3 regions of the Knoellia sp. AC549 genome follow, and region 1 is predicted to be linked to each of the others. Evidence: predicted binding sites of a transcription regulator. Region 1 holds the regulator's gene; each other region holds the start of a gene.

What was found. The regulator LexA, encoded in region 1, represses DNA repair genes until DNA is damaged. The targets are predictions, from matches to a motif close to TCGAACANNTGTTCGA.
Region 2: a site for LexA is predicted at 8,937-8,952, ahead of ACZZ98_RS13380 (HNH endonuclease signature motif containing protein). Genes of this name have one in related genera too.
Region 3: a site for LexA is predicted at 2,016-2,031, ahead of ACZZ98_RS16505 (YbaK/EbsC family protein). Genes of this name have one in related genera too.

What each region holds. Positions count from the first base shown of each region.
Region 1 is NZ_OZ409890.1:3,200,663-3,211,039, forward strand. Features, by position in the region: gene ACZZ98_RS15600 (ComEC/Rec2 family competence protein) at 1-2,104, shown strand, start outside; gene ACZZ98_RS15605 (LysR family transcriptional regulator) at 2,108-3,049, opposite strand; gene ACZZ98_RS15610 (Sir2 family NAD-dependent protein deacetylase) at 3,390-4,265, shown strand; gene lexA (transcriptional repressor LexA) at 4,276-5,022, opposite strand; gene ACZZ98_RS15620 (LysM peptidoglycan-binding domain-containing protein) at 5,218-5,625, shown strand; gene ACZZ98_RS15625 (VOC family protein) at 5,859-6,326, shown strand; gene ACZZ98_RS15630 (winged helix DNA-binding domain-containing protein) at 6,369-7,490, opposite strand; gene ACZZ98_RS15635 (GNAT family N-acetyltransferase) at 7,509-8,108, opposite strand; gene ACZZ98_RS15640 (hypothetical protein) at 8,146-8,616, opposite strand; gene ACZZ98_RS15645 (WD40/YVTN/BNR-like repeat-containing protein) at 8,746-10,377, shown strand, end outside.
Region 2 is NZ_OZ409890.1:2,737,344-2,747,720, forward strand. Features, by position in the region: gene ACZZ98_RS13335 (DUF4350 domain-containing protein) at 1-177, opposite strand, end outside; gene ACZZ98_RS13340 (DUF4129 domain-containing protein) at 174-818, opposite strand; gene ACZZ98_RS13345 (hypothetical protein) at 815-1,999, opposite strand; gene ACZZ98_RS13350 (DivIVA domain-containing protein) at 2,080-2,448, shown strand; gene ACZZ98_RS13355 (uridine kinase family protein) at 2,483-3,103, opposite strand; gene ACZZ98_RS13360 (aldehyde dehydrogenase family protein) at 3,100-4,005, opposite strand; gene ACZZ98_RS13365 (aldehyde dehydrogenase family protein) at 4,011-5,456, opposite strand; gene deoC (deoxyribose-phosphate aldolase) at 5,485-6,492, opposite strand; gene ACZZ98_RS13375 (endonuclease/exonuclease/phosphatase family protein) at 6,467-7,015, opposite strand; gene ACZZ98_RS13380 (HNH endonuclease signature motif containing protein) at 7,468-8,859, opposite strand; gene ACZZ98_RS13385 (hypothetical protein) at 9,215-9,832, shown strand; gene ACZZ98_RS13390 (DnaJ family domain-containing protein) at 9,780-10,265, opposite strand; gene ACZZ98_RS13395 (hypothetical protein) at 10,291-10,377, opposite strand, start outside.
Region 3 is NZ_OZ409890.1:3,386,741-3,397,117, forward strand. Features, by position in the region: gene ACZZ98_RS16495 (polyprenyl synthetase family protein) at 1-306, opposite strand, end outside; gene metF (methylenetetrahydrofolate reductase [NAD(P)H]) at 385-1,272, shown strand; gene ACZZ98_RS16505 (YbaK/EbsC family protein) at 1,438-1,959, opposite strand; gene ACZZ98_RS16510 (DUF6504 family protein) at 2,095-2,412, shown strand; gene ACZZ98_RS16515 (SAV_6107 family HEPN domain-containing protein) at 2,418-2,825, shown strand; gene ACZZ98_RS16520 (DNA polymerase III subunit alpha) at 2,822-6,652, shown strand; gene ACZZ98_RS16525 (iron chaperone) at 6,720-7,187, shown strand; gene ACZZ98_RS16530 (methyltransferase domain-containing protein) at 7,279-8,055, shown strand; gene dinB (DNA polymerase IV) at 8,064-9,317, shown strand; gene ACZZ98_RS16540 (DUF3040 domain-containing protein) at 9,428-9,823, shown strand; gene ACZZ98_RS16545 (DUF456 domain-containing protein) at 9,994-10,377, opposite strand, start outside.

The DNA.
Region 1 (10,377 bases):
CCTGCGCGGCCTGGGCGATCTCGACGACCTGACCGCGGCCCGGGCCGTGGTCACGGTCGAGGCGACCATCACCTCGGATCCGGTCATGCTCGAGGCGCGGGGCGGGAGTGAGCCGGTCGTCATGGCACGGGCCAGCGCGCATCGGGTCGACGGGCGGGGGAGGATCACCTCGGCGCACGCGCCGATCTCGCTGAGGGGCGACGCGACCCTGCTGCAGCTGAAGTGGCACGAGGGCGTGCGGTTGCGCGGGCGTCTGGCACCGCCGCAGCCGGGCTACCCCGAGGTGGCGGTGCTGCGGGTCTCGAGCCAGGAGGTCACGAGGCCGGCGGGCGTGGTCGCCCAGGTCGCCGAGCACCTGCGAGCGGGACTTCGCAGGGCTGTCGACCCCACGCCGGCCGACGCACGAGGTCTGCTGCCCGGGCTCGTCATCGGCGACACGAGTCGCACCCCGGCCGACCTCACCGAGGCCATGCAGGCGACGGGCATGACCCATCTCACGGCGGTGAGCGGCTCGAACATCGCCGTCGTGGGTGGGTTGGTGCTCGGGCTCTGCGTCCTCATGGGGGTGCGACGCCGGTGGCGGCCCTTCGTCGTCGCGCTCGCCATCCTGGGGTTCGTCGTCCTTGCCAGACCAGAGCCGAGCGTCGTCCGCGCTGCCGCCATGGGCCTCATCGGGCTCATCGGGATGAGCCGATCGCGTCGCGCCGCGGGGCTCCCGGTCCTCTCCGGCGCGATCGTGGTGGTGCTCGTCATCGACCCGTGGATGGCGCGGTCCTTCGGGTTCGCCCTGTCGGCCCTCGCCACCCTCGGCCTGCTCCTCTTCACCCGACCTTGGGGCGATGCCATCGCCGCGAGACTCCACCCCAGGGTGGCCTTCATGGGCCCGGCGATCGCCATACCCGTTGCGGCACAGGCGATGTGCGCCCCCCTCATCGTCCTGCTCCAGGGGTCGGTGAGCATCGTCGGGGTCGTCGCCAACCTCGTGGCCGCACCCCTCGTGGCCCCGGCCACGGTTGCCGGGGTCGCGGCCGCTCTCGTGTCGGTCGTCGCCGATGCTCCCGCCCAGCTCCTCGGCTGGCTCGGCGCCGTGCCCACCTTGGGGATCGCGCGGACCGCGCGCGTCATGGCTGACGTCCCGGGCGGCACGCTGCCCTGGCCCGACGGTCCACCGGGTGCCCTGCTGCTCGCGGGGCTCACCCTGGCGCTGTTGGTCACCGGGCGATGGCTCGGGCGTGCCGCGGTCGTGCGACCACTGCTCGCCCTCGTCGTCGTCGCCCTCAGCGCGGCGATGACGATCCCGACGCGGGTGGTGACGTGGCCTCCCGACGGCTGGCGCGTTGCCTTCTGCGACGTCGGGCAGGGTGACGCGGCGGTGGTCCGCACCGGCCCCCGGCGTGCGCTCGTGGTCGACACCGGACCCGAGCCGGCCTCTGCCGACGGCTGTCTCGACTCGCTCGGTGTCGAGGTCGTCGACGCTGTCGTCCTCACGCACTTCCACGCCGACCACGTCGAGGGCCTGCCCGGGGTTCTCGGTGGTCGGGAGGTCGGACAGGTCCTCGTCTCACCGGTTGCGGAGCCGGGTCACCAGGTCGGTGAGGTGACCGGCTGGACGCGAGCACGCGGCATACCCGTCTCGGCCGTCGCGGCAGGGGACCGGCTCTCGTTCGGCGAGGCCACCGCAGAGGTGTGGGCGCCCGTGCGCCGCATCGCGGCCGGATCGGTGCCCAACAACGCGAGCATCGTGCTCGCCGTCCACGTCGGTGAGGTCGACGTCCTGTTGCTGGGCGACGTGGAGCGGGAGGCCGCACACGACCTCGTGCTCAGGATGCGGCGAGACCCCGAGATGGCCTCTGCTGCAGGCGAGTTCGACGTCGTCAAGACACCGCACCACGGCAGCGCAAACCTCGACCCCGCCCTCATGGCTGCCGTCAGGGCTCCGGTGGCGGTCATCAGCGTGGGCAAGGACAACGACTACGGACACCCGACAGCTGCCCACCTGAGCATGCTGAGGAGCAACGGGTATGCCGCCTACCGCACCGACCAGCGGGGCCACGTCGCCGTCGTGGAGCGGGGGGACCAGCTCCAGGTCGTCACCGCCAAGTGAGGGTCAGCGAGCAGTGGCCCTCTTGCGGGTCTTGGCCGTCGACGCCTTGGCGCTCTCGACGAGCGCGTCGAGCGTGGCCCTCACCGACGGGACGCGCTGAAGGTCGGGCGTGGTCACGGCGACGATGTGGCGGCGCGAGGCCGGGGTCATCGGGAGGGCCGCGACGTCCTCGTGGTGGACCGTCTTGAGGATGAGGTCGGGGATGACCGCGACACCGAGCCCTTCGGCGATGAGTCCCATCACCGCCACGTAGTCCTCGGTCTCGTAGGCGATGTCGGGGACATAACCCGCCGTGCTCGCGAGCTGGAGCAGGTGGCCTCGGCAGCGGGGACAGCCGGCGATCCACGTCTCGTCCTTGAGGGCGGCCATGTCGACGTGCTTGGCACCGGCGAGGTCGTGGGTGCTTGGCACCGCAAGCAGGACCTCGTCGTCGAGGAGGGGGGTGGTGACGAACGCGTCGAGGTCCTCCTCGCCACGGCCGAGGTCGGTGCCCTCGTAGACGAAGGCCACCGCGAGGTCGCACTCCCCGGCACGCAGCGCGGCCAGCGACTCACGCGGCTCGCCCTCGCTGAAGGTGATGGAGACGCCCGGGTGCTCGGCCTTGACCTTGGCCAGGGCCTTGGGGACGAGGGTCGCCGAGGCGCTGGGGAACGCCATGAGGCGGACGCGGCCAGAGCGCAGCCCGGCGATGGCGGCGACCTCCTCCTCGGCGGCATCGAGGGCCGACAGGACCGGCCCGGCGTGGCGGGCCAGCACGGCACCGGCCTCGGTGAGGCGCACGCTGCGGCCGATGCGCTCGACGAGTGTCGTGCCGGTGCGGGTCTCGAGGCGACGGACCATCTGCGAGATGGCGGGCTGGGAGTATCCGAGTGAGAGCGCCGCCGCGGTGAAGCTGCCTTCGTCGGCGATGGCGCGCATGACCCGGAGGCCGGCTGCATCAATCATGGATCCATCCTATAACAGTCAGTTATCAATCGGCCAGTCCTCTGCACGCCGCGTGATGCGCTGACGGACGAGGGTCGGGCGTATCTGGCGGTGGTGCCGAGCCCTCCTCTCCAGCATGAAGGCCACGATGCGAAGGCGGACAGCCCGCCGCAGCCACCACCCGGACGTCAGCTGTGACGCCCTCGGCCGGTGGCACTGGAGGTGCCAGTGCGGAGCCGGAGCGTACGCGGGCGGGTCGGCCACCGACTGGCGCTGGATGGTCACGGGAGCGCTGGTCCACCAGAGCGCCTGCCCGGGCGAGTGATGCAGCGCGGTGCGTTGGGCGACCTACGATGGTGGGGTGAGTCGAGAGGTGTCCGTGGGTGAGGTCGCATCGCTCCTGCGCGACCGCGGCCCTGCGTTGGTCCTGACCGGCGCCGGCATCTCGACCGAGAGTGGCATCCCCGACTACCGCGGGCCCGACGGGAAGCGGCGGGTGACACCCATGTCGCACCAGGAGTTCTGTGCGACCAGTGATGCGCGACAACGTTATTGGGCCCGCAGCTTCATCGGTTGGCAGCGCTTCTCCGTCGCCGAGCCCAACGCCGGGCACCGAGCCGTCGCCGAGCTCCAGCGCGTCGGCGCGATCGGCACCGTCATCACCCAGAACGTCGACGGCCTCCACCAGGACGCCGGCACGCGCGACGTGATCGAGCTCCACGGAAGCCTTGCCGACGTCGAGTGCCTCACCTGCGGCGAACGCACCGACCGTGACCTCGTGCAGGCCTTCATGGACGACGCCAACCCCGGGTTTGCCTCTCTGGCTCTGGGACTGGTCGGCGACGGCTCACGGGTGAGCAGCCAGATCCGGCCCGACGGCGACATCGTCCTTGCCGACGAGGCCGTGCAGACCTTCGTCCCGCCTCGCTGTCTCCTGTGCGGGGACGACACCCTCAAGCCCGATGTGGTCTTCTTCGGCGGCTCGGTGCCCAAACCACGGGTGGAGCAGTGCTTCGCCCTCACCGAGGCCGCGCCGGTCCTCGTCGTGCTCGGGTCGTCGCTCAAGGTGATGAGTGGATACCGGTTCGTGCGACGCGCCGCGGCACACGGCATACCCGTCGTCGTCGTCACGTTGGGCCCCACGCGTGGAGACGCCGAGACAACGCATCGGATCGATGCGCCGCTCGGCGTCACGTTGACCGCCCTGGCGCGGGAGCTGGCCGCGCGGGTGGGGTGAGCCCAGCCGCTCAGATGCGACGCAGGACCGCCGTGACCTTGCCGAGGATCGTCGCGTGGTCGCCGTCGATGGGATCGAAGGACGGGTTGTGCGGCATGAGCCAGACCTTGCCGTCCTTGCGCTTGAACGTCTTGACCGTCGCCTCGTTGTCGAGCATGGCCGCCACGATGTCGCCGTTGTCGGCATTCGGCTGCTGACGCACCACGACCCAGTCACCGTCACAGATCGCGGCGTCGACCATCGAGTCACCGACGACCTTGAGCAGGAACAGTGAGCCCTCGCCGACGATCTGTTTGGGCAGGGGGAAGACCTCGTCCACCATCTCCTCGGCCATGATCGGCACGCCGGCGGCGATGCGGCCGAGCACGGGCACATAGCTCGCCTCCGGCCGCGTGTCGCCCGATCCCGTCGGGTCGAGGTCGGCGTCGATGTCGTCAGGAGCCGCTCCACCTCGGTAGCCGCGGATATCGCTCGGCGTGTCGGGGGAGATGACCTCGAGCGCGCGGGGCCGGTTGGGGTCGCGGCGCAGGTAGCCCTTCTTCTCGAGGGCGTGCAGCTGGTGCGACACCGAGCTGGGGGAGGTGAGGCCGACGGCCTGGCCGATCTCACGCATGCTCGGCGGGTAGCCACGGCGGTCGACCGAGTTGCGGATGACGTCGAGAACCTTGCGCTGCCGCACCGTCAGGGTGCCGTCGCCCGGGTCACGGTCGGGCAGCTGGTGGACGTCGGCGTCGTCCTGGCGGCGCTTGTCGCTCATGGTTCGTCTCCTCAGAGGGCGTTGTCGGTGGCGCCTGATTGGCTTTCTGACATGAGCACAGACTACGGAGTTCGGGCAGGTGTTTCAAACATCTGTTCGACGCGTGTCTTGAACTCCTCGAACGTCCGTGCTAGAAATCGTACAAGCGTTCGTTCGAACACCGTTTCGAGCGTGACACCGATCCAGGAGGACACCATGAGTGCAGTTGCAGTGCTGGACGGCACGACCATCGGGTATGCCGCACCGCGTCCGGTTCCGCGTCGCTCGACGCAACCGCGCCTCGTGTCGGTCCCCACCGGCGCGTCGGTGCCGGTGTTCGCGGCGCCGGCGCTGAGGGTCACCCGCGCCGGTCGTCTCGCCCTGACGAGCCTCGTTCTCCTGGTCGCTCTCGTGGTCGGACTCGTCGCCCTCACGGGAGGAGCGGCTGCGTCGGCGCCCGACGTGACGGTGACGGTGCAGCAGGGGCAGACCCTCTCCGAGATCGCCGCACAGCACCTCGCCGGGGTGTCGGTCGCGACCGGTGTCGCCGAGCTGCAGGCGGCCAACGACCTTGCCACGGCCCAGGTCCGGGTCGGTCAGACCATCGTCATCCCGCAGGGCTGACGCACACACTCCGAGCCGCTTCGACCCCGGTTCGGTCCTGAGTCCTTGGATGAGCTTCGACCCCTCTCCGACTCAGCATGGAGGGCGCCCCGCCACTCTTCGCGCGGGGCGCCCTTTGCTGTCTCGTCTCGGCCGCGGGTTGGTCGCGTTCCAGCGACAGGCGTGGCGTCGAGGTCGGACGCGAGAGGTCGCTCCGGTGCAATAAGACGGGGCTGTATGCGCTTGGACCTGTCATGACGGACGAGACGGGTGGACGCGTGCAGAAGGTCAGGCAGCTGCGAGTGGTGGTCGAGGCGGAGGACTACGACGCGGCGGTCCGGTTCTATCGGGACGTCCTCGGCATGGACGAGATCGCCGCGTTCTCCTCAGGAGGGGAGGACCGCGTCGCGATCCTCGAGGCGGGCCGGGCGACCTTCGAGATCGCCAGTCCTGCGCACAGGATCGCGATCGACGCCGTCGAGGCGGCGGGGACGCCGAGCCCAAAGATCCGGATCGCGTTCGAGGTGGACGACGCCGAGTCGGCGACCCGCGAGGCGGAGAGTGCTGGAGCAACCGTGGTCGCCGAGCCGGTCCTCACCCCATGGATGTCGCTCAACTCCAGAGTCGACGCTCCGGCGGGCCTGACGATCACCTTCTTCGAGGAGACCGAGGACTCGCACGAACGGGCCGAGCGCGACGGGTTCGGCACCAACGACGCCTGACCCGATCCACTGCTGCTCACGGGGGAGTCGGACGCCTCACCCTCAGGCGAAGACGAGGTTCAGGGGTAGGTCGTGGAAGGCTGCCAGGAACTGCGCGGCTTCGGCGATGCCATCGCGTTCCGCGTGGTCGAGGTCGACCTCGGGGCGGACGGTGACCGTGACGCGCTTGGCCTCGGTCCTGCGCTTGAACGTGCCGAGGTCCTGCCCGGCGACGACGACGATCCCACCGGCAGCCTCGGAGATGAGTCGGGTCCGGTCGGCGTCGGGGTTGCTCCTCGGGAAACCGGTCGTGGGATAGGTCAGTGCCGCCTCGTCGAAGGTCGACAGCAGGTATGCCGTGTGCTTGCGCGACGCGCGGGCCGTCACCGTGGGGTCGTACCAGAGGGTCTCGCCCTGGCACTCGACGGATTCGAGCGGGTGCGTCGACTGAAGCGAGCTGGAGGTCATGATCTCCGCTGTGGCAGAACGGATCTCGGTGAGGGTGAGCCCGCTCCAGCGCTGGAGGTCGCGCTCGGAGGCAGGGCCGTGCCCGGCGTGGAACCGGTGGGTCAGCTCGACGAGCGACCTCGCACGCGACCACGTGTCCGACTCCGCCGACGGGATCGTCTCGTCGACCAAGGCGTAGGTGTGCTCGGTGCCCCGGGGTGGCCCGGAGCAGATGACGGCCCTCACCTCGGCGCAGATCAGCTGGTGCGCCATCGTCTCGCCCGGTCCCGGCAGGCCTGCGGCGGCGAACTCCGGCCCGATCTCCTTGCGCGTCATCGACCGACCTCCGTGAAGGAGCTCGCGCAGGAGGTCGATGCCCCGGTCGATGATCTCGGGCGTGAGTCCCAGCTGGCGGTGTCGGGCCGGCATGGCGGCCTCGACCTTGCCGCCGGTGAGCCCCTGGATCCAGCGAAGGTCCTGTGGCGCGACGTGGTGCCACGTCGGTCGGAGGATGTGCGTGCGCACCCAACCGCCGGCCGACTGCTCGGCCAGCACCGCGGCATACGTCGGCGCGCGTGAGCGCATGGCGAGGGAGTGCGCTGCGAGCGGCGCGTCCTGGCTCTGGACACAGGTGAGCAGGCGGACAGCATCGGCAGCGTGGGGGAGCGGCGCGGACGAGAGTCGTTGGACAGCGAGGCGTCGCCGGATGACCCACTCCCGGGTCACGTGTCGGGGCATGGCCACATCCTGCCGCGCTCAGGCCGGCAGGGTTCGGCGCATCGTGAGGCGCGGCATCTTGCTGGCCGTCGCCCCGGTCGTGCCGACCACCTCGAAGCCACAGCGTTCGAACATCGCTCTGGTCCCGACGAACGCCATCGTGAGGTCCATGCGGCCCTGCGGGTCGACGGGGTGGGCCTCGACGGCGGGAGCTGCGTTGGCCCGTGCGTAGTCGACCGCACCCTCGATGAGGTGCCGGGTCACCCCGCGCTTTCGAAAGCCGCTGCGGACGACGATGCAGACGATGCTCCACACCGGGAGGTCGTCGGTCGGGGGCATGAGCGCGGACCGCTGGAGGCGGGTGATCTCGGCGCGGGGCCCGATGTTGCACCAGCCGACCGGCTCGCCGTCGAGATAGGTGATGACGCCCGGTGGATGCTCACGCTCGCAGAGGGCGCGCATCGCCAGCTCCCGCTGGTCCTCCCCGGTGCCGCCGAGCTCGGTGACCTCGGCCGCGGTGAGCCGATGGGAGAGGCACCAGCAGTGCGTCCTGCGGCGGTTCCTGTTGACGACGGTCACGAAGTCCTCGAACCGGTCGGGCGTGACCGGATGCGTCTCCCACACGGGCTCGGAGGTCATGGGACCCATGATGCCCGCGGCCCACGACAGGAGCCGCTCAGCTCGTGGTCGGGCTGGGAGTGGCGCTCGGCAGCTGGCTGGGGTCGACGAGCACGAGGTCGATCTCCCACTGGCCCTCACAGTCGGCGGCGCGCACGAGCGCCTGCCCCGCGGCATACGTCCCGGAGGTGAAGAACACCTCGGCCTCGAACCCCTCGTTGTCCATGCCGGCGGGTCGGAAGCCAGCCGCGGTGACGGCGTCCTGGATCGAGACGGTGAGCTCCTCGAGCGGCTGGGTCGAGACGGCCCGGGCGTTCACGTGGCCCTGGGTCGAGCTGACCCTCGTGACCTCGCCGACCCCGTCGAAGGACAGGCCCGACGGCAGGAGCGCGATCTCGGAGGCCGGGGCAGCGCTGGGTGTCGGACAGGCCTTCCCCTCACCATCTCCGGACGAGCACCCGACCAGAGCACCGACGACGACGACGCCGACCCCCAAGTGAGCCGCGAGACGGGTCCGGGAGGCGGGCATTGGACAAGTCTATGGACAGTACTCACAGGTAGTCCGTCCAGACCCTCGACCTAGTCAGTTGTGACGACTAGGTTGACCAGATCGTGGTCCGCCGACGGGGCCGACCCGACCCTGCAGGCAGGAATGCAAGTGGCACTCGCACACAAGAAGTGGTGGCCGCTCGTCGCCGTGACAGCTCTGGCCGTACCGGTCGGCGTCTCGGCGGCCTCCGTGGCGGAATCGGAAGACAAGAAGCGACGCACCAGCGCTGCGAAGCAGCAGGACCGGCCCTCGGCCGACCCGACCGGCGCCGAGGAGTGGATGTACCTCCAGCGTGCCAACGCCGACGGGTCGATCCCGCAGGACGCGGTCAAGGAAGCGGTGGCGCAGTCCACCTCCATGGGCAGGACGTCGCAGGGCAGTCCCAGCACCGACCAGGTGTGGGGCAACCTCGGCCCGTCCAACATCGGTGGCCGCATCCGCGACATCGCGGCCGACCCGACGACCCAGGGCGTGTCCTACATCGCGACGGGCACCGGCGGCCTCTGGAGGTCCACCGACAGCGGCGCGACGTTCGACGTCGCCTGGGACGACCAGCTGCCCCAGTCCATGGGTGCGGTGGCTGTCGACTCCAAGGGCGTCGTCTGGGCCGGCACCGGCGAGCCCGACCACGGTGGTGGCTCGGCCTACTACGGCAACGGTGTCTACAAGTCCGGCGACGACGGCGCGACCTGGACCAACATGGGCCTCAAGGACAGCGACACGATCGGCCAGATCGTCATCGACCCGCGCGACGACGACCGCGTCTTCGTCGCCGTCATGGGCGCGCTGCACGACACCGAGCCGACCCGCGGCCTCTTCCTGACCGAGGACGGCGGCTCCACGTGGGAGCGCGTCATCGTCCCCGGATCCGCCGCCACGGGCGCGATCGACGTCAGCATCAACAAGAGCAACCCCGACGTCATGCTCGCCACCACCTGGGACAAGATCCGTGACGAGAAGTCGCGCATCTACGGGCCGAACTCCTACCTCTACCGCTCGACCGACGCCGGTCGCACGTGGACCGAGATCCAGGACGCCCCGCTGCCCCAGAGCGAGACCAACCCGGCGCTGCAGACCCCTGACAACCTCGTCGGCCGCATGGGCGTCGACTTCTCCGACAGCGACCCCAACCGCGCCTACCTGATCTCCAGCACGGCCCGCGGCAACTTCAACGGCTTCTTCACCAGCGCCGACGCCGGCGCCACGTGGACGGCGGTGGGTTCGACGAGCACCGGCACGCTGCAGAACGTCAGCGGCGGCTTCGCATGGTGGTTCGGCCGGGTCTATGTCGACCCCCAGGACCCGCAGCACGTCTTCGTCGCCGGTGTCCAGCTCGCCGAGAGCCTCAACGGTGGCCAGACCTGGACCACGTCGCAGACGCCGCACGCCGACCAGCACGGCGTCGAGTGGGACCCGTTCGTGGAGGACAAGGTCTACCTCGGCAACGACGGTGGCTTCTACTGGTCCACCCAGAACGGTGCGGCTCGCGGTCTCTGGCAGAAGACGCCGGACCTGCCGGTCACGCAGTTCTACGCGATGGACGTCTCGCTCCAGAACCCGCAGCGCCTCAACGCCGGTGCTCAGGACAACGGCTCGCTGAAGTCGTGGGCCCTGGACAACAGCACCAACGGCGACTGGTTCAACTTCGTGGGTGGCGACGGGATGATGAACCGCATCGACCCCACCAACGACCGCAAGTACTACGGGTGCTCGCAGAACGGTGGCTGCCGCGGCTTCGTC
Region 2 (10,377 bases), 460 kb from region 1:
CGCGACGAGGGCTGCCCCACCTGCCGGCCCGACTCCTTCGGGCTCCATCGCGTCACCCGGGGGCGTGGTCGCGATGGCGATGGCGGCGAGGGCACCCACGCCCACGGCGACGACGAGCGCCCACAGTCCCGCGCGACGCCACAGGGCCACCGCGTCTCCGGCGTTCACGGCATTCATGGCCCGGCTCCGGCAGGCGCCAGCCCGGGGCGGGCACGAGCCAGACGGTCGTCGAGAGCGAGCACCGCACGGGCCTCGTCCTCGGTGGCGGAGTCGTGGCCGTAGCGCACGGCGTCGAAGCGGTGCGCGCTCGCACTCAGGGCCTCGCGCTCGCCGGCGAAGGCCCGCGACAGCTCAAGCGAGGCCTCGCGCGCTGTGCGTCCCGGCAGCTGGTCGAGGATCGTGCGCTCCACGCCGGAGGCGACGATGGCGCGATAACCGTCGAGGACGACCGTGTCCCAGTCCCGCTGCTGCACAGCACTCTGCGCGCGAGCCCGGTATGCCGTTGCGTCGACTCCGCGCTCGTCGAGGACTCCGCGGTCGGTTCCCGAGCGGCGGGCTCGGGCCTCCGGCCGGAGGAACAGGACGACGACGAGGACGAGCACGGCCAGGGCAAGGACGACGACGATGCCGAAGACCCATGAGGGCAGCCCGGGGCCGCTGCTGTCGAAGAGACCGAGCAGCCAGTCCCGGAAGCGGTCCCAGAGACTCGGCTCCACGGCATACCGAGGTTTGGCGAGCTCGTCCTCGAGAAGGCGACGGCCCTCGCTCCGTGACGGGTCGAGGGGAGGCGTGTCGAGGTGCGCGAGACGAAGCGTCATGCCTCGGCACGTGGCCACGGTGCGGCGGCCGTGCCCTGCGCGGTCTGGATGAGGTGCACGTCGAGGCCTTCGCGCCGGATGCGGTGGTCGACATAGAGGAGGGCGTCGATCCCGGCGGTGACGGGCGTCGTGATGGCGCCGGCGACCACGCCACTGAGACCAGTGATGACGGCCTGCCATACATACATCTGGTCGAGGGGGATGCCGGTGAAGGCCAAGGCCACGCCGAGGAGGGCGAGCGGGGCGGTGATGAGCGAGCCGACGATGCCGATGGCGATGGCTGCCAGGACCCGGATGCCGAGCAGGCGCCAGAACACGCTCCCGCCGCTCAGCCTCCACGAGCGGGCGAACGCCTGGGTGACTCCGAGGTTCTCGAGGACGATGGAGGGTGTGACGAACGCGAGCCGGGTCCACAGGAAGAGCGTGGCGACGATGGCGAGCAGGACGGCGAGGACGAGCAGGACGACCCCGGCCGCGATGGTGCCGTCGTTGCCGGCGGTCCCTCCCGCGACGAGGAGGATGATCGGGATGGCGACGATGGCCGCCATGGTGCCGATGAAGATCGCCGAGGTGAGCAGGGTCGCGCCGATGAGGGCGCCGATGCGCCGGCTCGTCCCGCGCCACGTCTCTGCGGCGCTCACCTTGCGTCCGAGGACGGCCTGGCCGATGACGTAGGCGAGGAACCCCGCGAGCAGGATGGTCGAGAACCACGAGCCGATCGAGGGGATGAGGGAGCCCAGCGAGCCCACGAGACCAGCGGTGTCGCTGTTGACCGACTCCTCGAGCGAGACCGACTCCTCGTTGCTCGACACCCAGGCGCCGAGCGCGGTGAACGGCACGAGGAAGATCAGCGAGGTCAGCGCGGCGAGGCCCACGGTGGCGGCGACGTTGCCGCGGACGGCACGGAAGACGCCTCCGAAGAGGTCGTTCATCGTCAGCGGCCGCAGCGGGATGATGCCCGGCCGGAAGTCCATCGGGGGGCGGGGCTGGTACGGCGGGAGGTGACGGGGTTGCGCGTGCTGGGGTTGCTGCCAGGCGCCCGGTGCCGGCTGGGCCCAGGCCGGTGGTGTCGGGACGTACCTCGCCGGTGGGGCCGGAGGAGTCGGCGACGGGGGCGGGGGCGGCGGCGGGTCCTGACGGCCGGCATCCCCGCCGGGTGCGGTCCAACCCTGCTCGCTCATGCGCTTCTCCCCGTGGCAGTGACTGGTCTCGACCCTAACCGAGCGACGACGTCGCCGTGCCACGGATCTACCCTTGGGCGATGGACCCCGCCACGCTCGCCGAGACCATCCGCAGTGCCACCTTCGGGACGACCCAGCTGCGAGGTGGGTACGACGAGGTCGCGACCGACCAGCTGCTCGACGAGCTGGTGCGCGCGGTGCAGGGCGGCGCGTCGGGCGCCGAGGTGGCGGCCATCGCGAGCAACGCGAGCTTCCCGACGACGTCGATGCGACGAGGTTATGAGTTTGGCGACGTCGACGCCCTCCTGGACGAGGTGGTCCGTCAGGCCACCGGCGCGGGGACGGCAACCACGGACGCGCCGGCGACCTCGCAGCCGCCGCGTTCCACCGCTGGCAGGGAGCGCCCGGGACTGGGCGCCCGGCTGGTCCGGCTCCTTCGCGGAGACTGATCGCGCCCCGCGCTCCGCGCCCCAGACCCCGTCCTCAGGACTGGAGCGCGGACTGGGCCAGGCGGGCCTCGACGTCCTTGGCGCGCGCGGACTCTGCCCCCAGTGCGACCTGTCGACGCACGACCTCGGGTTCGGCCCGCATGAGCGCGAGTCCGCGCCGCACGAGCACCATCGGGCTCTTCCGTCGTTCCTTGAGGTCGCGCGCGAGGCGCCGCACGAACGTCACCAGCGGCCGGTGGTGGATGCACCACGCGCTGTGCAGGACCCCGGCCTCACGCAGGGCGGCGACGATCTCTGCGGCAAAGATCCCCTCGGCGAGGACGAGGTCGTCCGGTGCGGCCTCCACGGTGGTCGTGTCGACGGCCCGGCTCAGCGAGATGTCATAGACCGGAGTCGAGGTCGAGCCGGTGTCGACGAGCTGGACGAGCGAGTCCACCGCCGTCGACGCGTTCCAGGAGTCCGGGTGGTCCCAGTCGATGATCCCGAGCTCGTCGCTGCGGGGCATCGAGGGGTCGTCCTCGTCGCGATAGAAGTCATCGAGCCGGACGATCGGCCACCCGTGGGCGGCATGGAGGCGCTCGGCCAACCGCGACTTGCCGGCCCCGCTCGGTCCGGCGAGGACGACGACGCGGGCCCGGTGATCCGAGGCGGTCACCGGCCCTTGGGGTGCCAGACCGTCTTGGTCTCGAGGAAGGCGGTGAGTCGGGACAGGTCGGGAGTGGCGGTCCAGTCGGGCTCGACCGCAGCCGTGCCGGTGCCCGATGGCCGCAGGACGCGCTTGAGGTTCTCGGCGCTGGCCTCCTCGAGGGCGCCCCAGTCCACGCCTTCGGCGCCGGCGGCGCCGGCAAGGTCGATGGCGTTGACGTCGCGGTGGCTCGCGAGCCACGGAGCGATCTCGGCCGCCCTGCCGGTGATGATGTTGACGACGCCACCGGGCACGTCCGACGTGGCGAGGCACTCGGCCAGGGTGATCGCCGGCAACGGACGGTCAGCGCTCGTGACGACGACGACCGCGTTGCCGGACACGATGGCGGGCGCGATGACCGAGACGAGGCCGAGCAGGCTCGACTCCTGCGGCGCGAGCACCGCGACGACACCGGTCGGCTCGGACGCCGAGATGTTGAAGTACGGGCCGGCGACGGGGTTCATCCCGCCGAGGATCTGGACGTACTTGTCGGACCACCCGGCATACCAGACCCAGCGGTCGATCGCCTGCGAGACAACGGCTTCCGCCGCCGCGGCCGTCAGCCCCTCGGCGTCGCGCACCTCCTGGACGAGCTGTGGGCGACGGGCCTCCATGACCTCCGCGACGCGGTAGAGGACCTGACCGCGGTTGTATGCCGTTCTGCTGGCCCAGCCCGGCTGCGCGGCTCGCGCTGCGGTCACCGCGTCCCGGGCGTCCTTGCGCGAGCCCTGCGCCGCGTTGGCGAGGAAGGTGCCCTTCTGAGCCTTGCCCTTCGCGGCGGAGTAGACCTCGTAGGAGCGACCGCTCTCGCTGCGCGGGAACTTGCCACCGATGTAGAGCTTGTAGGTCTTCTTCACATCAACTCTAGGCATGTGGGTCATACCCCTGTCTTCACGTAGGGCTCGAGTCCGTGTCGGCCGCCCTCGCGGCCGTAGCCGGACTCCTTGTAGCCGCCGAACGGGCTGGTCGGGTCGAACTGGTTGAACGTGTTGGCCCAGACGACCCCGGCCTTAAGCTGGTCGGCCATCCAGAGGATGCGCGAGCCCTTCTCGGTCCAGATGCCCGCGGACAGGCCGTAGGGCGTGTTGTTGGCCTTGGCGACGGCCTCCTGCGGGGTGCGGAAGGTCAGCACCGACAGCACCGGACCGAAGATCTCCTCCTGCGCGATGCGGTGGGTCTGCGTCACACCGGTGAACACCGTTGGCCTGAACCAGAATCCCTTGCTCGGCAGATCGCAGCCGTTGTCCCAGCGGACGGCGCCCTCACCCTCGCCGGCGTCCGTGAGGGCGATGATGCGGTCGAGCTGGGCGCGGCTGTTGATGGCGCCGACGTCGGTGTTCTTGTCGAGGGGGTCACCGACCCGCAGGGTGCCGAGGCGGCGCTTGAGCCGGCTCTCGACCTCGTCCGCGATGGACTCCTGGACGAGCAGGCGCGAGCCGGCGCAGCAGACGTGACCCTGGTTGAAGAAGATCCCCCTGACGATCCCCTCGACGGCCTGGTCGATGGGGGCGTCGTCGAAGACGATGTTGGCTGCCTTGCCACCGAGCTCGAGCGTGGCCTTCTTGCGGGTGCCGGCGATCGCGCGGGCGATCATCTTGCCCACGCCGGTCGAGCCGGTGAAGGCGAGCTTGTCGATGCCGGGGTGGTCGACGATCGCCTGACCGGTCGGGCCGGCACCGGTGACGATGTTGACGACGCCAGGCGGGAGGTCGGCCTGCTGGCACACCTCGGCGAAGAGCAGCGCCGTGAGCGGTGTCGTCTCGGCGGGCTTGAGGACGACGGTGTTGCCGGTCGCGAGGGCCGGGGCGATCTTCCACGCGAGCATGAGCATGGGGAAGTTCCACGGGATGATCTGCCCGACCACACCGTGAGGCTGCGGGTTGTCACCACCGGGCAACGCGGCATACCCGAGCTTGTCGGCCCAACCGGCGTTGTAGAAGAAGTGCGCTGCGGCGAGCGGGATGTCGACGTCGCGGCTCTCCTTGATCGGCTTGCCGTTGTCGAGGCTCTCGAGGACCGCGAACTCGCGCGCACGCTCCTGCAGGATGCGGGCGATGCGATAGAGGTACTTGCCGCGGTCGGCGCCGCTCATCCGGGACCAGACGCGCGTGTATGCCGTCCGCGCAGCCTTGACGGCGGCGTCGATGTCCGCCTCGCTCGCCACGGAGACCTCGGCGAGGACCTCCTCGGTGGCGGGGCTGATCGACTTGAAGCTCGTTCCGGACCCGCTCACGAACTCGCCGTTGATGAAGAGCCCGTAGGAGCTCTTGAGGTCGACGACGGCGCGGGACTCGGGAGCCGGTGCGTACTCGAACGTGGGCATCAGGCTTCGTCTTTCGTTGTCACGGGGCTCAGTAGGCCGTGGAGGGGGAGTCGTCGGCGATGTAGTTGGCGCCCGAGTAGGCGCCCGTCGTCATCCGCTGGCGCTGGAGGAGCAGATCGCCCAGCAGGCTGCTCGCGCCGAAGCGGAACCAGTGGTTGTCGAGCCAGTCCTCGCCCGCGATCTCGCTCACGGTGACGAGGAACTTGATGGCGTCCTTGCTCGTCTTGATGCCCCCAGCCGGCTTGACGCCGACCTGGGTGCCGGTGAGGTCGCGCCAGTCGCGGACGACCTCGAGCATGATCAGCGTGACGGGGAGCGTTGCGGCGGGCTGGATCTTGCCGGTGCTCGTCTTGATGAAGTCGCCACCCGCGAGCATCGAGAGCCAGCTGGCGCGGCGGACGTTGTCATAGGTGTTGAGCTCGCCGGTCTCCATGATGACCTTGAGCCGAGCGTCTCCGCAGACCTCCTTGACTTTGGCGATCTGGTTGAAGACCGTGAGGTAGTCGCCGGACAGGAAGGCGCCGCGGTCGATGACCATGTCGATCTCGTCGGCGCCGGCCCTGACCGCGTCCTTGGTGTCGGCGAGCTTGACGGCCAGGCTCGCGCGCCCGCTGGGGAAGGCGGTGGCGACGGCTGCGACCTTGACTCCGCTGTCGCCAAGCACCTCCTTGGCGGTGCTGACCATGTCGCCATAGACGCAGACCGCCGCCGGGCGAGGGGTGCTGAGGTCGCTCGGGTCGGGGAGGAGCGCCTTGGACGCGAGGCCCCGGACACGACCCTTGGTGTCCGCGCCCTCGAGCGTGGTGAGGTCGATCATCGAGATGGCCAGGTCGACGGCCCACGCCTTGCTCGTCGTCTTGATCGAACGGGTGCCGAGATCTGCCGCGCGGGCCTCGCAGCCGACCTGGTCGACGCCCGGGAGCCCGTGGAGCCAGCGCGTCAGGGACTGGTTGGTCAGCCGGGAGACGTCGAGCAGGTCCCGGGCTCGGGCCGTCGGGTCGAGCGTCGTCTCAACGGCCGCTTTGGTGGTACTCACTCCGGGAGTCTATCCGCCGGGACAGCGTGCCGACGGAGCGTAGGAGGTGGTGGCCCGCGGGGCTGTCGAGCCGCTCCATGGTGGCTGCACCGGCCCAAGGCGTCCGGTTCCCCGACCAGAGGACGTAGTCGATGCGCTGGTTCTTGTCGGTGGTCGGGGTGGTGAGCCGACAGGTGCAGTCGTGCTGGGAGCCGTCGTAGAAGTCTCCAGTGCCGCCGACCTCGGGCCCTACGAGCTGGCTCATGATGGGCGTGTTGTCGGGGTTGTCGGCGGCCGAGGTCATGTTGAGGTCACCAGCGACGACCACGGCCCACCCTGCTGCGCGGTAGGGCTGGGTGTGGTCGATGACCGCCTGGACCTGCGGACCGCGCTCGGGCTGGGTGCCGCGTCCCCCGGACGTCGGGAAGGCTGACAGGTGGGTCGAGCAACCCAGGGTCGGGATGCCTTCGCGGCGGAACTCGACACAGGCCATGCCGAACTTCTCGACCCCGTCGGCGTTGTTGTTGGGGTAGTCGGGCGTCATCGTCGGGCGGTTCGCTGCGCCGGTGTAGATGATGAGCTCGCCGATCCAGTCGCCGCCACACCCGGGGTTCTTGCTGTTGCCGAAGTGGAAGCTTGCGCGGGTGGTAGGCGAAGGTCCAGCTCGGGTGCTCGGCCTGCAGCGCCTCGAACCACGGCCGGCACACCTCCTGCACGGCCACGAGCTGGGGCTCGAAGGCGTCGACCTGGCCGACGACGAAGTCCCAGGCGGCGGGGACGTGGTCGGTGTTGTGCTGGATCACCCGGAGCTGCGCGGCGGACGCTTCGGAGCCCCGTCCTTGGCCCGGCTGAGGACTCGCTGTGGCGATCCCCGGAAGCACGGTCATCGTGGCGGCGGTCAGGAGAAGGATCGGTCGAAGGCGTCGGGTCACGTCCGTCGACGTTAGGCAGACCAGGCGAACACGAGCCGACGCCCGCGTGAGAACTGCACGACGATCAGGCGACCCGCATCTCGACGTCCTGGGTGAACCAGTCGTCGGGTGGGTCGGGGATCCAGCCACCCCAGGGGTCGTTGGGCAGGGGCCGGTCCTGGAGGTGGACGGGATCGGGTGGAACCGAGCCCTCACCAAGGATGGGTGGAGCGGTGGAGTCGTGGACGCGTCCGGTCGGGGTGGTGATGCGTATGCCGTGTGCTCCGGTCCCGTCGAGGCCTGTCGACTGGACCCTGACGTGCCAGCCGGGTTCTTCCTTGACGAGGTTGTGGCGTTTGCAGAGCCCAGCGCCATTGGCTCCCGACGTGGTGCCGTCGGTATGGATCGCCTCCACGTGATCTGACTCAATCGCGGGAGCGTCGCACCATGGGACCCGGCAGGTGGGGTCGCGCAGTTCCAGGAAGCGGCGGAGCCCGCCGAGGAAGCGGCGACGCTTGGAGTCCAGGCTGACGAGGTCGCGACCGGAGGGGTCGGTGAACAGCCTTCGCAGCCACACGGTGGTCTTGGCGTCCACGTCAGCGTCGTCGAGCAGTGCAGCGAGGTGGGCGCGAGCTTCGGCGCCGGGGATCGGGCCCCAACCAGGAACGACAGCCACGTCGTCAGCAGGCGGCTGGCCACCGAACGCGGCCGGTAGCAGGACTTTGTCGGTCATGACGATGTTGACCTCGACCGGCTGCGGCTGACCCTTCGCCCGACCACTGAGGAGCTCGAGGGCCCGGTCGGCGAGCCACGCACCCTTGCCGCGGGTGTCGGCACGTGCCGCTGCCGCGGCGGCCTCCCACTGCTCCGCCGGCAGGTCCGGGTCGATCTGGTGACGGCGAGACTCCTCGGCCGTCAGGGCGACGTGGGCTCCGATGATCTCCTTCATCGGACCCAGGATCGACAGCCATGCCATCCCATCGGCGGCTGGGCGGACACTGACACGACGACTCGCGACAGCGCGGCGGTTGCGCTCAGCAAGACTTGCCGCATCCAACGCGGCACCCGCACGCCGGGCCGCCCCGGCCAGCACCTTGTCCCCCAACGACCCGATCGTGGGTGCGAGGCGGCGATCGACCTCCGCGCGGTGCTCCACACTCAGGCAGGCCGTCTCCCGCACCACGATCATCGCCCGCCGCTCGCTGATCTCCCCACGGGTCAACGCCGCCATCGTCTCGGGCATCTCACCCACGAGCGCTTTCGCGACACCGACGTGCTGGTCCGCCGACGTGGGCGAGCAGCGCCGCGCCAGAGCCAGGTCCGCGCGCACACTGCGCGAGTCTTCACCCAACGCCTCACGATCCAGCACTGCAGCCGCCGTCAGTCGCGCCTGTGCAGCCGCTGCCGCACCCTTCAACGCCTCTAGCGCCGACACCGCCGCGACCCGCTCCGGCTCGGTCAAACCCTCCGGATTCACAGCAGCAAGACTGGACACCACGGAGCGGACCTGAACCTCAGGCCCTCCGGTTGCTGGTGTCCCCTCCATACCTCTCATCGTACACGTGTTCGGTGACAGTCACGACGATATCCACACCAATTCCGCTGCAGCGCAACCCAACTCATCTACCGCGCCACACACTACGACCGACGCGACTGACGTGACAGATCTGAAATGGAGTGGCACCCGATGGGTTGAGCCGACGCGGAAGTCGAGTACGCGATCACCCGTCACGCCTGGTTCGCCCGCCACCTCGCCTGACCGAGGCGGTCGACCGCGTCCGCCCAACACCGCGACGACGGTGGCCATCGTTCCGAATAGGGTTGCCCGGGTGATGGGGGAATGGACGCGACGCGCGTCGTGGGTGGCGCTGGCGGTGGTGGCTCTGGGCGTCGCGTCCCTCATCGTCAACATCACGACCGACGCCCAGCTCTCGGGCGAGCAGCAGGTGCTCTTCGGCGTCCGGCGGACCTTCAGCCTGCTGCTCAACGCGGGCACCGTATGGGCCGGCATCTCCGTCCTCGCGGGCGCACTGCTGCGACGCCGTGCTCCGGCCGCGCTCGCCGGGCTCCTCGCCGGCTCCGGGGCGCTGGTGGTGCACTACGGCGTCGGTGAGCTGACCGGGCTCATGCCGCTCGGGTCCTTCAGCTCGAATGCCCTGTGGTTCGTGGCTGCTGCCGTGACCGGAGCGCCCCTGGGACTTGTGGGTGCGCTGGCGCGGTTCCGCAGCCGATGGGGAATCGCGGCCCGGATGGTCGTGCCGCTCGGAGCAGTCGTTGAGCCCTGGTTCGTCGGGTGGTGGCTGTCGTCGCAGATGGACAGCGTGGCCGTTCGCACCTCCAACCTCGTCGCCGCCGGCGCTCTGACCACTCTCGGCCTGGCCGGCATCGCGTATGCCGTCAGGGCCGGAGTCGCTGCCACCACCGCTTCCGAGGCGGGTCGGGTTCGCTGACGCCCGCTGCGACCTCGACGGCTGCGGCAGCTGCAGCAGCCTGCTCGTCGCGGAGCTCACGCCAGCGCGCGACCATCGCCTCGACGTCGACGGTCGGCGCCCACACCGGTGACTGCGTGCCGAGCACCGGCCGTCGCCGGTCGTCGATGACGCGCAGGTTGTAGTCGCGCAGCACCTCGCGGACCCCGTCCTCGGTCCGGACGTCGAGCAGCGACTCGGGGAAGGTCGCGTACTCACGCCGCAGCTGGAGCACCGGTGGCAGGGCATCGGACATGCTCAGACCCTCGCGGGCCATCATCTTCTTGACCCACCAGTCGGGGTCGGGGTCGTCGAGACCGGTCAGCGGTTTGCCGGCGCCCGGCAGGTTGTCGAACTCGCCGCGCTCCTGCGCCTCACGGATCTGCTTCTCGACCCACGACTCGTGGAAAGCCATGACACCAGTGTGCCCGCGTGGGCGGTCAGACGCTCGGGCCCTCGTCCTTGCGGGGGCCGTCCCCGAGGGCGCCGCGGCCGAAGGCCCACCAGAACCCGGTGAGGACGGCGGG
Region 3 (10,377 bases), 190 kb from region 1:
ACCCCGTCGGGTGTCCGAGTCGTCCATGACGTCGTCATGGATGAGCGCCGCGGCCTGGAAGAACTCCATGGCGGTCGCGAGGCGCACGAGCTCGTTCGAGTCGGCGCGGCCGGCGGCCCGGTGGCCCCAGTAGAGGAAGGCGGCCCGCAGTCGTTTGCCCCCGGCGAGCAGGGATCCGACGCGGTCGAGGAGGTCGGTGACGTCCGGTCCGAGCTCGTCGAGGACGACGGCCTGGCGCCGCAGCTCGTCGTCGATGCAGGCCTGCACGCGAGCGCGGAGATCTGCCTCGTCCAACGGGCTGGTCACGAACGCTCCTCGCATCTCACGCATCTCACGGGGTGTGGGCCTGAGCCTACGGCCTGCCCACTGGACTAATCTCACCCCATGGCACCCCGCTCCATCCCCCAGCTCCTCTCCTCCGAGCGGCCCTCGGTGAGCTTCGAGTTCTTCCCGCCCAAGGACGACGTGTCCGAGGCGGCGCTGTGGGATGCCATCCGACGCCTCGAGCGGGTCCGACCCGACTTCGTGTCGGTGACCTACGGCGCCGGGGGGACGACCCAGGACCGCACCGTCCGGGTCACCGAGCGCATCGCGCGCGAGACGACCCTCACCCCGTTGGCCCACCTGACCTGCGTCGGTGCGTCCGTCGAGGACGTCCGCCGGGTCATCGGGCAGTATGCCGCCGCGGGAGTGCGCAACATCCTTGCGTTGCGTGGCGACCCGCCGGGCGACCCCGGTGGCGAGTGGGTCGCCCATCCCGAGGGCCTCAACCACGCAACCGACCTCGTGTCGCTCATCCGCACGCTCGGCGACTTCACGATCGGCGTCGCGGCCTTCCCCGACGTGCACCCGGCCTCCCCGGACCTCGACCACGACGTCGACATCATGCTCAAGAAGGCCGATGCGGGCGCGAGCTTCGCGGTCACGCAGATGGTCTTCGACGCCGACAGCTATCTGCGCCTGCGTGACCGGGTCGCCGAGCACCGCGACCTGCCGATCACGCCCGGACTCATGCCGGTGACCAACCTCAGGCAGATCACCCGGATGTCGCAGCTCATGGGGACGCCACTGCCCAAGCCGGTCGTCGACCGGCTCGAGGCCGTGAGCGAGGATCCGGCCGCGGTCCGTGCGGTCGGCGTCGAGATCGCGACCGAGCTGGCCCAGCGCATGCTCGCCGAGGGCGCACCGGGGCTGCACTTCATCACGATGAACCGCTCCACGGCGACGCTCGAGGTCTACGAGAACCTCGGCCTGTCCGCGGGGGCTCGCTGACCCTGGTCTGAGTACCTCGGGCCTGCCGAACCTGAGTACGTGTACTGATCCGGCGCCACCTTTGTTGCCGCCAGAGTGATCACGCGGCCGCGTGGCCGGGTCGGTGAGTGTGGAGGGGCGCTCGTCATCCCGGCGACGCGGCCGTCCCGCCTCTCGTGGCCGGCGTCAGTCGACCTGGATCGCCTTGCCGCTCGTGATGCGCAGCAGCTCGTCGTACGTCGTGCGAAAGACGGAGTGGCTGTGCCCGGCCGCGGCCCACACCACGTCGAAGCTGCTGAGCGTCACGTCGACGACGGTGCGCAGGGGAGTGGGGTGACCGACGGGCGCCACCCCGCCGATGGCGAAGCCGGTCCACTCGCGCACCTGCTCGGGCGTGGCCTTCTCGACGGCGGCGAGGTCGAGCAGGGCGGCGATGCGGTCCTGGTCGACGCGGCGACCACCCGAGGCGAGCACGAGGAGCGGCTCGGTCGAGCCGTCGTGGCGGCGCCCGGCGAAGACGAGCGAGTTGGCGATCTCGGAGGGGGAGACCCCGAGTGCCTCGGCGGCGGCCCGAGCCGTGCGGACGGCATCGGGGAGGTAGCGCACCACGGTCTGGACATGGTGTGTCGCAAGGGTGCTCAGCACGGCAGCGACCGAGGGGTGGTTGCTCAGGTCTCGTTGAGAGACGGCGTCCCCGGGCTGGCTCATGCCGTCAGCGTAGGGGCTTGACGGCGTGCTGTCCGGCGGTTGTACAGTGGAGATGTTCGAACAGGCGTTCGAACCTTGGCGATCATCTCGATCGCCCCTCTCACTCCATCCCATCCTGCCTGAGGAGGCCATGTCGTGGTGCGCCGGTACGAAGAACGCGTCGAGGTCCGGGTCGAGGCCGCGGCGCCCGCCACGGATGGCTCGCTCGCCGTCCGCTGCCGCCCGCGTGCGTTCGTCTGGCGCGGCCGCATCCTCGTCGTCCGAGAGGTCCTCGAGGACTGGAGCGAGCGCCGGTCGTGGTGGCGCGACCTCGGTGACCTCGGCGCGCGTCCCGAACGTCATGTCTGGCGGGTCGAGGCCGGCAGCGCTGCTGGCACCGGCGTCTACGACCTCGCCTCCGACGCCGCCGACGGCTGCAGCGACCCCTGGGTCCTGCTCCGGGCCCAGGACTGACCGCCGTGGGTGCCGCCCCTGCCCTCGCCCTGCTCGAACAGTCCCGCCAGTGCCTTGCCGAGGCGTATGCCGCGGAGCTGGCTGCCGCTCGCTACGTCACCTCCCAGGATGCCGCGATGCGGGCCGCCGCCGCCCTCGTCGCCGGTCACTCCGGACGCGGACGCAGCCGTCAGGACCTGTGGCCGCTGGTCGCGAACCACGCCCCGGAGCTCGGCGAGTGGGCCGACTTCTTCGCCCTCGCGGCCGTGCGTCGCGAGGAGATCGAGTCGCGCACGGTCCGGGTGTCGGTGCGCGAGGCCGACGACCTGCTGCGCGCCGCCGAGACCTTCGTCGAGCTTGTCACCGTCACCCTGGGTATGCCGCGTGGCGAGCGTGCTGCCCGTCGCCTCGCCGCCGCTCGAGAGACGGCATGAACGACTTCGTCCACCTGCACGCCGCGTCCGGCTTCTCGATGAGGTTCGGCGCCTCGACCCCGGAGGACCTCGTCGAACGGGCCGCCGCCGACGGGCAGCCTGCCCTGGCCCTCACCGACCGCGACGGTCTCTATGGCGCGGTGCGGTTCGCGATGGCCTGTCGCCGGGCCGGCATCGACCCCATCCTCGGTGTCGACCTCGCCGTCGGGGAGCCCGTGACGGGGCGCCCCGCGCGCAAGGCCCGCACGCCGGTGCGTGGCGGCGCCGTCGTCGACCCACGGCTGCCGCGGGTCACCGTGCTCGCCCGGGGACGGGCTGCGGGCACCGGTCCCGGGCTCGGTTGGGCTGCCCTGTGCCGGCTCGTCACAGACACCCACCTGCGCGGTGAGCGCGGTGTCCCCGTGACGCTGCCCGACCTCCTCGCCCGCTGGTGCCGCGGCGGCGACTCCGACTTTGTGCCCCATTGGGACCGTTCCAGCATCGGTGACCATCGAGCGGATGGTCCCCATGGGGCACAAAGTCGCCTGCGGGTGCTCCTCGGACCGGACTCCGACGTGGGTCGGGCGCTCCTCGCCCGTCGCCCCGTCGAGGCCCGAGCCCGGCTCGAGAGGTGGCGGACGCTCCTGCCACCCGAGGCGCTCGCCATCGAGGTCGTCGGCAACGGTGGGCCCGAGGGGACCCCCGGCTCCCGCGTCCACGCCCGCCACCTGCTCGGCCTCGCCGACGAGGCCCGCGTCCCCGCCGTCATCACCGCAGCGGTCCGGCACGCCGACCGCGACGGGGTGCGCACCGTCGACATCCTCGACGCCGCACGTCGGCTGGTGGTCCTCGACTCACGCCACCTCGACCGGGTCACCGACGCCGGTCACCTCGCGAGCAGCGAGGAGATGTGGCTGCGCGCCCTCGAGATCGCCGGTGACAACGGCCGCGCCGCCCAGCTCGTCGGCGCCACGCTCGCACTGGCCGACGAGTGCGTCCAAGACGCCCGCGGCGACCTCGGCATCGGCGCCGTCCACCTGCCCGAGCCGAGCATCCTGGGCATCGAGGCCGGGGTCGACCCGCACCAGGTCCTCACCGAGCGCTGTCGAGCCGCGATGGGCGCAAGGTTCCCCGAGATCGGGGACGCGGCACGGCATACCGTGCTGTCCCGTCTGGACGACGAGCTGCGCGTCATCGCGGACCTGGGGTACCCCACCTACTTCCTCACGGTCGCGGAGGTGACCGACCTCATCAAGGCCAAGGGGGTGCGCGTCGCGGCTCGCGGCTCGGGGGCAGGGTCGCTCGTCAACTACCTGCTGGGCATCAGCGGGGTCGACCCGATCCGGCACGACCTGCTCATGGAGCGGTTCTGCTCACCGCTGCGCGCCGAGCTGCCCGACATCGACATCGACGTGGAGTCGGCGCGGCGGACCGAGATCTATGAGGCGATCCTCGACCGCTTCGGCGGTGACCGGGTGACCTGCGTGTCGATGATGGACACCTACAAGGTGCGCCACGCCATCCGTGACGTCGGTGCGGCACTCGGGATGCCGCCCGTCGAGATCGACGAGATCGCCAAGGCGTTCCCGCACATCCGCGCCAAGGACGCCCGCAGTGCGATCGCCGACCTACCCGAGCTGCGTTCTCGCGGGCTGGATGCGCCCCGCCTCGACACCTTCTTCGAGCTCGTCGAACGCCTCGACGGGCTGCCTCGCCACATCGCCCTGCACCCGTGCGGCGTCGTCCTGTCCAACGCCGGGCTGCTCGACCGCACGCCCGTCGAGGCGAGCTGGCCCGGCTTCCCGATGAGCCACTTCGACAAGGACGACGTCGAGACCCTCGGCCTGCTCAAGCTCGACGTCCTCGGCATCCGGATGCAGTCGGCGATGGCCCACGCCGTCGCCGAGGTCAGGCGGGTCGACGGCGACGAGGTCGACCTCGACGACGAGAGGCAGGTGCCGCTCGACGACGAGGCGACGTTCCGGCTCATCCGCACGGCCCACACCCTCGGCTGCTTCCAGATTGAGAGCCCGGGGCAGCGCGAGCTCATCGGCAAGTTCGGTCCCGAACGCTTCGGTGACCTCATCATCGACATCTCGCTCTTCCGCCCCGGGCCGGTGAAGTCCGACATGATCCGCCCGTTCCTCGAGAGCCGGCACGGCTGGTCCAAGCCCCAGCTCATCCACCCGACCCTCGTGCCGACCCTCGCCGAGACCGAGGGTGTCGTCGTCTTCCACGAGCAGGTCCTGCGGATCGTCGCCGAGACGACCGGGGTGACGCTGGCCCAGGCCGACGAGGTGCGCCGCACGATGGGCACTCCCCAGGGGCAGCTCGACATCGAGGCGTGGTGGCGTCCCGCGGCCCGGGCGCGAGGGTATGCGCCGGACGATGTCGACCAGATCTGGGCCGTGCTCAAGTCCTTTGCGTCGTTCGGGTTCTGCAAGGCGCACGCCGCAGCCTTCGCCCTCCCGACCTACCACTCGGCCTGGCTCAAGACCCACCACCCGGCGGCGTTCCTCGCCGGTGTCCTCACCCACGACCCGGGGATGTATCCCAAGCGGCTCATCCTCGACGACGCCCGGTCGCTCGGCATCGCCGTCCTCGCGCTCGACGTCAACGCCTCGGGCGACACCTACCGCATCGAGCGGCTCGACGAGGGCAGGAGGGGCGACTTCACCCCGGTGCACCCCGACCTGCCCGACGCAAGCGGCTACGGCATCCGCCTCTCGCTTACCGACGTCAAGGGCATCAGTGGTGCCGAGGTCGCGAGCATCGTTGCGGGACAGCCGTTCTCGAACCTCGGTGACTTCTGGTCACGTGCCACGGTGAGCCGGCCGGTCGTCGAACGACTCGTCCTCGCCGGTGCCTTCGACTCCATGCACGGCATCGGGGTCTCGGGCTCCGGGCTGGGGCGTCGCGGTCGCATCACCCGCCGTGACCTCCTGCTCCACGTCGGTGAGCTAGACCGGTGGGAGCGGGTGAGCACGGGACGGTCGTCGCGTCGCCGGGTCCCGCCGCCGACCCTCCGCGACGACCTCGTGCGGGAGCGGGCAGCGGCGCAGTCACAGGCAGCTCGGCCGGTCGTGGCTGCAGCCGAGCAGTCGGTGCAGCTCACCCTCGACCTCGGCGACCGGCCCGAGCTCACCCCCGGCACCGGCCTGCCCGAGATGACCGGCACCGAGCGGGTCCGGGCCGAGCTCGACGTCCTCGGGCTCGACGCCTCGGCGCACGTCGTCGAGTTCTACGGGCCGATGCTCGACGCGCTCGGGGTCGTCCGCAGCCGCGACCTGCTGGGAGCGCGCAGCAACAGCGAGGTGTGGATCGCCGGGGTCAAGGTCGCGACCCAGACCCCACCCATCCGGTCGGGCCGCCGGGTCGTCTTCCTCACCCTCGACGACTCCACCGGTCCCGTCGACGCGACCTTCTTCGAGGACGTCCAGGGCCCGTATGCCGCAACGATCTTCCACTCCTGGCTCCTGCTGGTGCGTGGTGTCGTCCGTCGAACGGGCCCACGCGGGATCTCGGTCCGTGCGACCGGTGCCTGGGAGCTCGCCGGGCTCTGGGATGCCTGGCGCGACGGTGGTCAGGCTGCTGTCGTGCGTGCGCTCGAGAGTGCCGACGCCGAGGCCATCGCCCGCGCCGAGGTGGGGGAGCGCGAGGCCGACTCCCGCGGGAGGCGCCGGGTGCTCGTGCACGCGTCCGGGTTCAAGCAGTCGCCCTATGCCGACATCAAGCCCGCGGGCACGTCGACCACCGACGGCCGTCTCGTCGGATCGGTCGCCGTCCCGGAGCACGGCACGCCGTCGCGCAAGCTGTGGCACTCCAGCCCCGGCAGCTCCGGCCACTGAGACCCCGGAAGGGAACCGGTCAGGAATCGAGAAGCAGCGACGTGGCCCGCAAACCTACGGTGCTTCCATGACCACCAGGACAGCAGCCACGAAGACCACGAAGACCACGACCAAGAGCGGCTTCAGCGCCGACGAGCGCGCCGCCATGAAGGAGCGCGCCAAGGAGCTGCGGGCCGAGGCCAAGGGCGAGAAGGACCGGGCCAAGGGCCTGGCCGACCTCGAGTCCAAGATCAAGGAGATGCCCGACGACGACCGAGCTCTCGCCGAGGCGATCCACCGGATCGTCACCGAGAACGCACCCGACCTCATGCCGAAGACCTGGTACGGCATGCCGGCCTACGCCAACGCCGACGGCAAGGTCGTCTGCTTCTTCAAGGCAGCCTCCAAGTTCGACGTCCGCTACTCGGAGCTCGGGTTCAACGAGGAGGCCGCCCTCGACGACGGCACGATGTGGCCGACGGTGTTCGCCATCACCGCGGTCAACGCCGCGAACGAGAAGCTCGTCGCGACACTCGTCAGGAAGGCGGTCGGCTGAGGACGCTGTCGTGCGCGGCAACTAGGCTGGTGGGGCGCGAGGCACCCGGCCGGTCGCACTGCCCCAGAGGCATCTGACGAGGAGGTGGATCGTGACCGAGGACGCGACGATCGCACGCCGCACCGGGGTCTCGACCTCACCACGGACAGCAGCCATGTGGGCGGCGGTCGACGAGGTCGTCCGCGCCCGCAGCGCCCTGCTCGGACGCCCCCTGCGGGTCATCGACCTCGGTGGCGGCACCGGCGGCCTCGCCGTCCCACTCGCCGTCGCCGGTCACGACGTCACGGTCGTCGACCCCAGCCCGGACGCCTTGGCCTCCCTGCGCCGTCGCGCCACCGAGGCCCAGGCGTCGTCGCGGGTCAGCGCCGTGCAGGGTGACGCCGAGACCTTGTCGTCCCTCGTGGGCCGCGACCGACCCGACCTCGTCCTGTGCCACGGCACCCTCGAGTACGTCGACGACCCGGAGGCGACCCTCGCCCAGATCGCCGAGGTTCTCGCGCCCTCCGGCATCCTCAGCCTCGTCGTCCCCCAGCGGTCCGCAGCCGTCATCGCCCGTGCCCTCGCCGGCCAGTTCGCCCAGGCTCGCGCGGCTCTCGACCGTCCCGATGGACGCTGGGGCGACGCCGATCCCGTCCCGCGCCGGTTCGACAGGGCAGGCGTCGTCGGCCTCCTCGAGGCCGCCGGCCTCACGATCACGGGCGCACACGGCATACGTCTCTTCAGCGACCTCGTCCCCTCGGCGCTCGTGGACTCCGACGCCGACCGCGCCGCACTCCTCGACCTCGAGCGTGCCGTGGCGGCCCACCCGGACTTCGCCGTCCTCGCTGACCTCGGCACCTCGCTGCACGTCATCGCCACCCGGCCCTGAGAGCGGCCATGAGCCGTCGCCAGTTCAGCCTCCCCGGTCGGTCCTCGAACGAGCCACCCGACGACACCGGGTGCACGATCCTGCACGTCGACATGGACGCCTTCTATGCCATGGCGACGTTGCTCTCGCACCCCGAGCTCGTCGGCACCCCCGTCATCATCGGCGGCGGCAACAGGGGAGTCGTCCTGTCTGCGACCTACGAAGCCCGCCGCTTCGGGGTGGCCTCGGCGATGCCGATGACGCGTGCGCGGCGGCTCTGCCCGCAGGCGACGGTCCTGCCGCCGGATCACCGCCTGTATGCCGCGATCTCGTCCGCGGTAATGGAGACCTTCCGCTCGGTGACCCCCGACATCGAGCCGTTGTCGCTCGACGAGGCCTTCCTCGACGTGTCGGGCGCCATCCGACGGCTGGGGTCGCCCGCCCTGATCGGGGCGCAGATCCGGGACACGATCCACGACGAGCAGGGCATCACCTGCTCGGTCGGGGTGGCGTCGACGAAGTTCGTGGCCAAGATCGCGTCCGGTCTGGCCAAGCCCGACGGCATGGTCGTCGTGCCGCGCGACGAGGTCATCCCCTTCGTCCAGCAGCTGCCCGTCGGCGCGCTGTGGGGAGTGGGGGAGAAGACCGAGGAGCAGCTCACCCGGCTCGGGCTGCGCACCGTCGCCGACATCGCGCACACCCCTCTGCCGACCCTCGTCCGTGGGCTGGGTGAGGCGACCGGCAACCACCTCTACGAGCTCGCCTGGGGACGTGACCCGCGGTCGGTGCAGCGGGAGCAGCGAGAGAAGAGCATCGGCGCCGACGAGACCTTCGAGTACGACATCGACGACCCGCGAGAGATCCACCGGCACCTGCTCAAGCTGAGCGACCGGGTCGCAGCGCGGCTCCGAGGGGCTCGGCTCACCGGCCGCACGGTGTCGATCAAGGTGAGGTTCTCGGACTTCACGACGATCACCCGGGCCCGCACGCTGCGCGAGCCGACCGACACCAGCCGTGAGATCTATGAGACCGCGACCTCGCTGTTCGACGCCCTCGGGCTGCAGCGGGCCCGGATCAGGCTCGTCGGCGTGCGGCTCGAGAAGCTGGTGGCGGTCGAGCAGGCTCCGATCCAGGGCATGCTCGGCGAGGCCGATCACGGGTGGCGGGACGCCGACCGGGCCGTCGACCGGGCGAGCGCCCGCTTCGGTGCGGGCTCCGTGCGACCTGCGAGTTTGATTGACCGGGGCCAACCTTCCCCCAGCGACGATCGGGACCTATCCTAGGAAGAACCAGCACCGCAGCTGGCGAAGCAACGAAACCGCGGCGCCAAGCGTTGTCATTGGTGGAAGATCAATGACACGACACCACCCACGCCGCACACCAGGAGGACGCCGTGCCGCTGTCAGAGCACGAGCAGCGAATGCTCGAGCAGTTGGAGCAGGCCCTGGTCGCCGAAGACCCCAAGTTCGCCTCCAGCATGGAGGGCACCCGACGCGGTGGCCCCACGCGTCTGCGGTGGATCATCGGCATCGTCGGTGTGCTCGTGGGTCTGGGTCTCGTCCTCGTGGGCATCCAGACGACGATGTGGGTCGGCGCGGCCGGCTTCGCGGTGATGGTCGCCGCCGTCGCGTTCGCCCTCACCCCGCCACGACGCGGCAAGCTCGCGGTCGTGCGCCACGACGGCTCGACCGGGCCGGCGTCGAGCGGGCGCAAGCAGAAGAGCGGATCCGGGTTCATGGACAAGCTCGACAACCGGTGGGACCGCCGAGGCCAGGACGGCTGGAACTAGGTCCGATCGACGGTCCTCGGACACGCGCACCTGGGCGGACGGCATACCGCCCGCAGTTGCCGCATCATCGGGTGACCCGATGATGGTCCGCTCGACCCCGGTTGGCAAGTCGGGTCGGCCGCCCCTTTATCGGGTCACCCAATAAAGGCGCGGCCTGAAGTGGGGCGCGGTCAGGTGGCGAGGACGCCGAGAACCCAGGTGACCGCGATGAGCAGTCCGGCGCAGAGCTCGATGCCCATGCTCGTGATGACGGCCCGGACTGCACTTCTGGTGCGTGCCCACGCCTGAGCGCGGTCCCGGCTGCGGCTCTGCTCGACGAGGAAGATCCCGAGCACGAAGCCGATGATGAAGCCGATGACTGGGATGACGAACATCCCGACGATGCCGAGGACGACGGCCAACAGGAGGGTGGTCGTCTTCACGCCCTGCTCGCGCAGGCGCCTGCCCGGCACGAGGAACTGGATCACGACGCCGGCGAGATAGATCGCCAGGCACACCCCGAAGAACGTCCAGGCCGTGGGGCCGCCGGTCTCGTAGGCCCACAGCAGCACGCC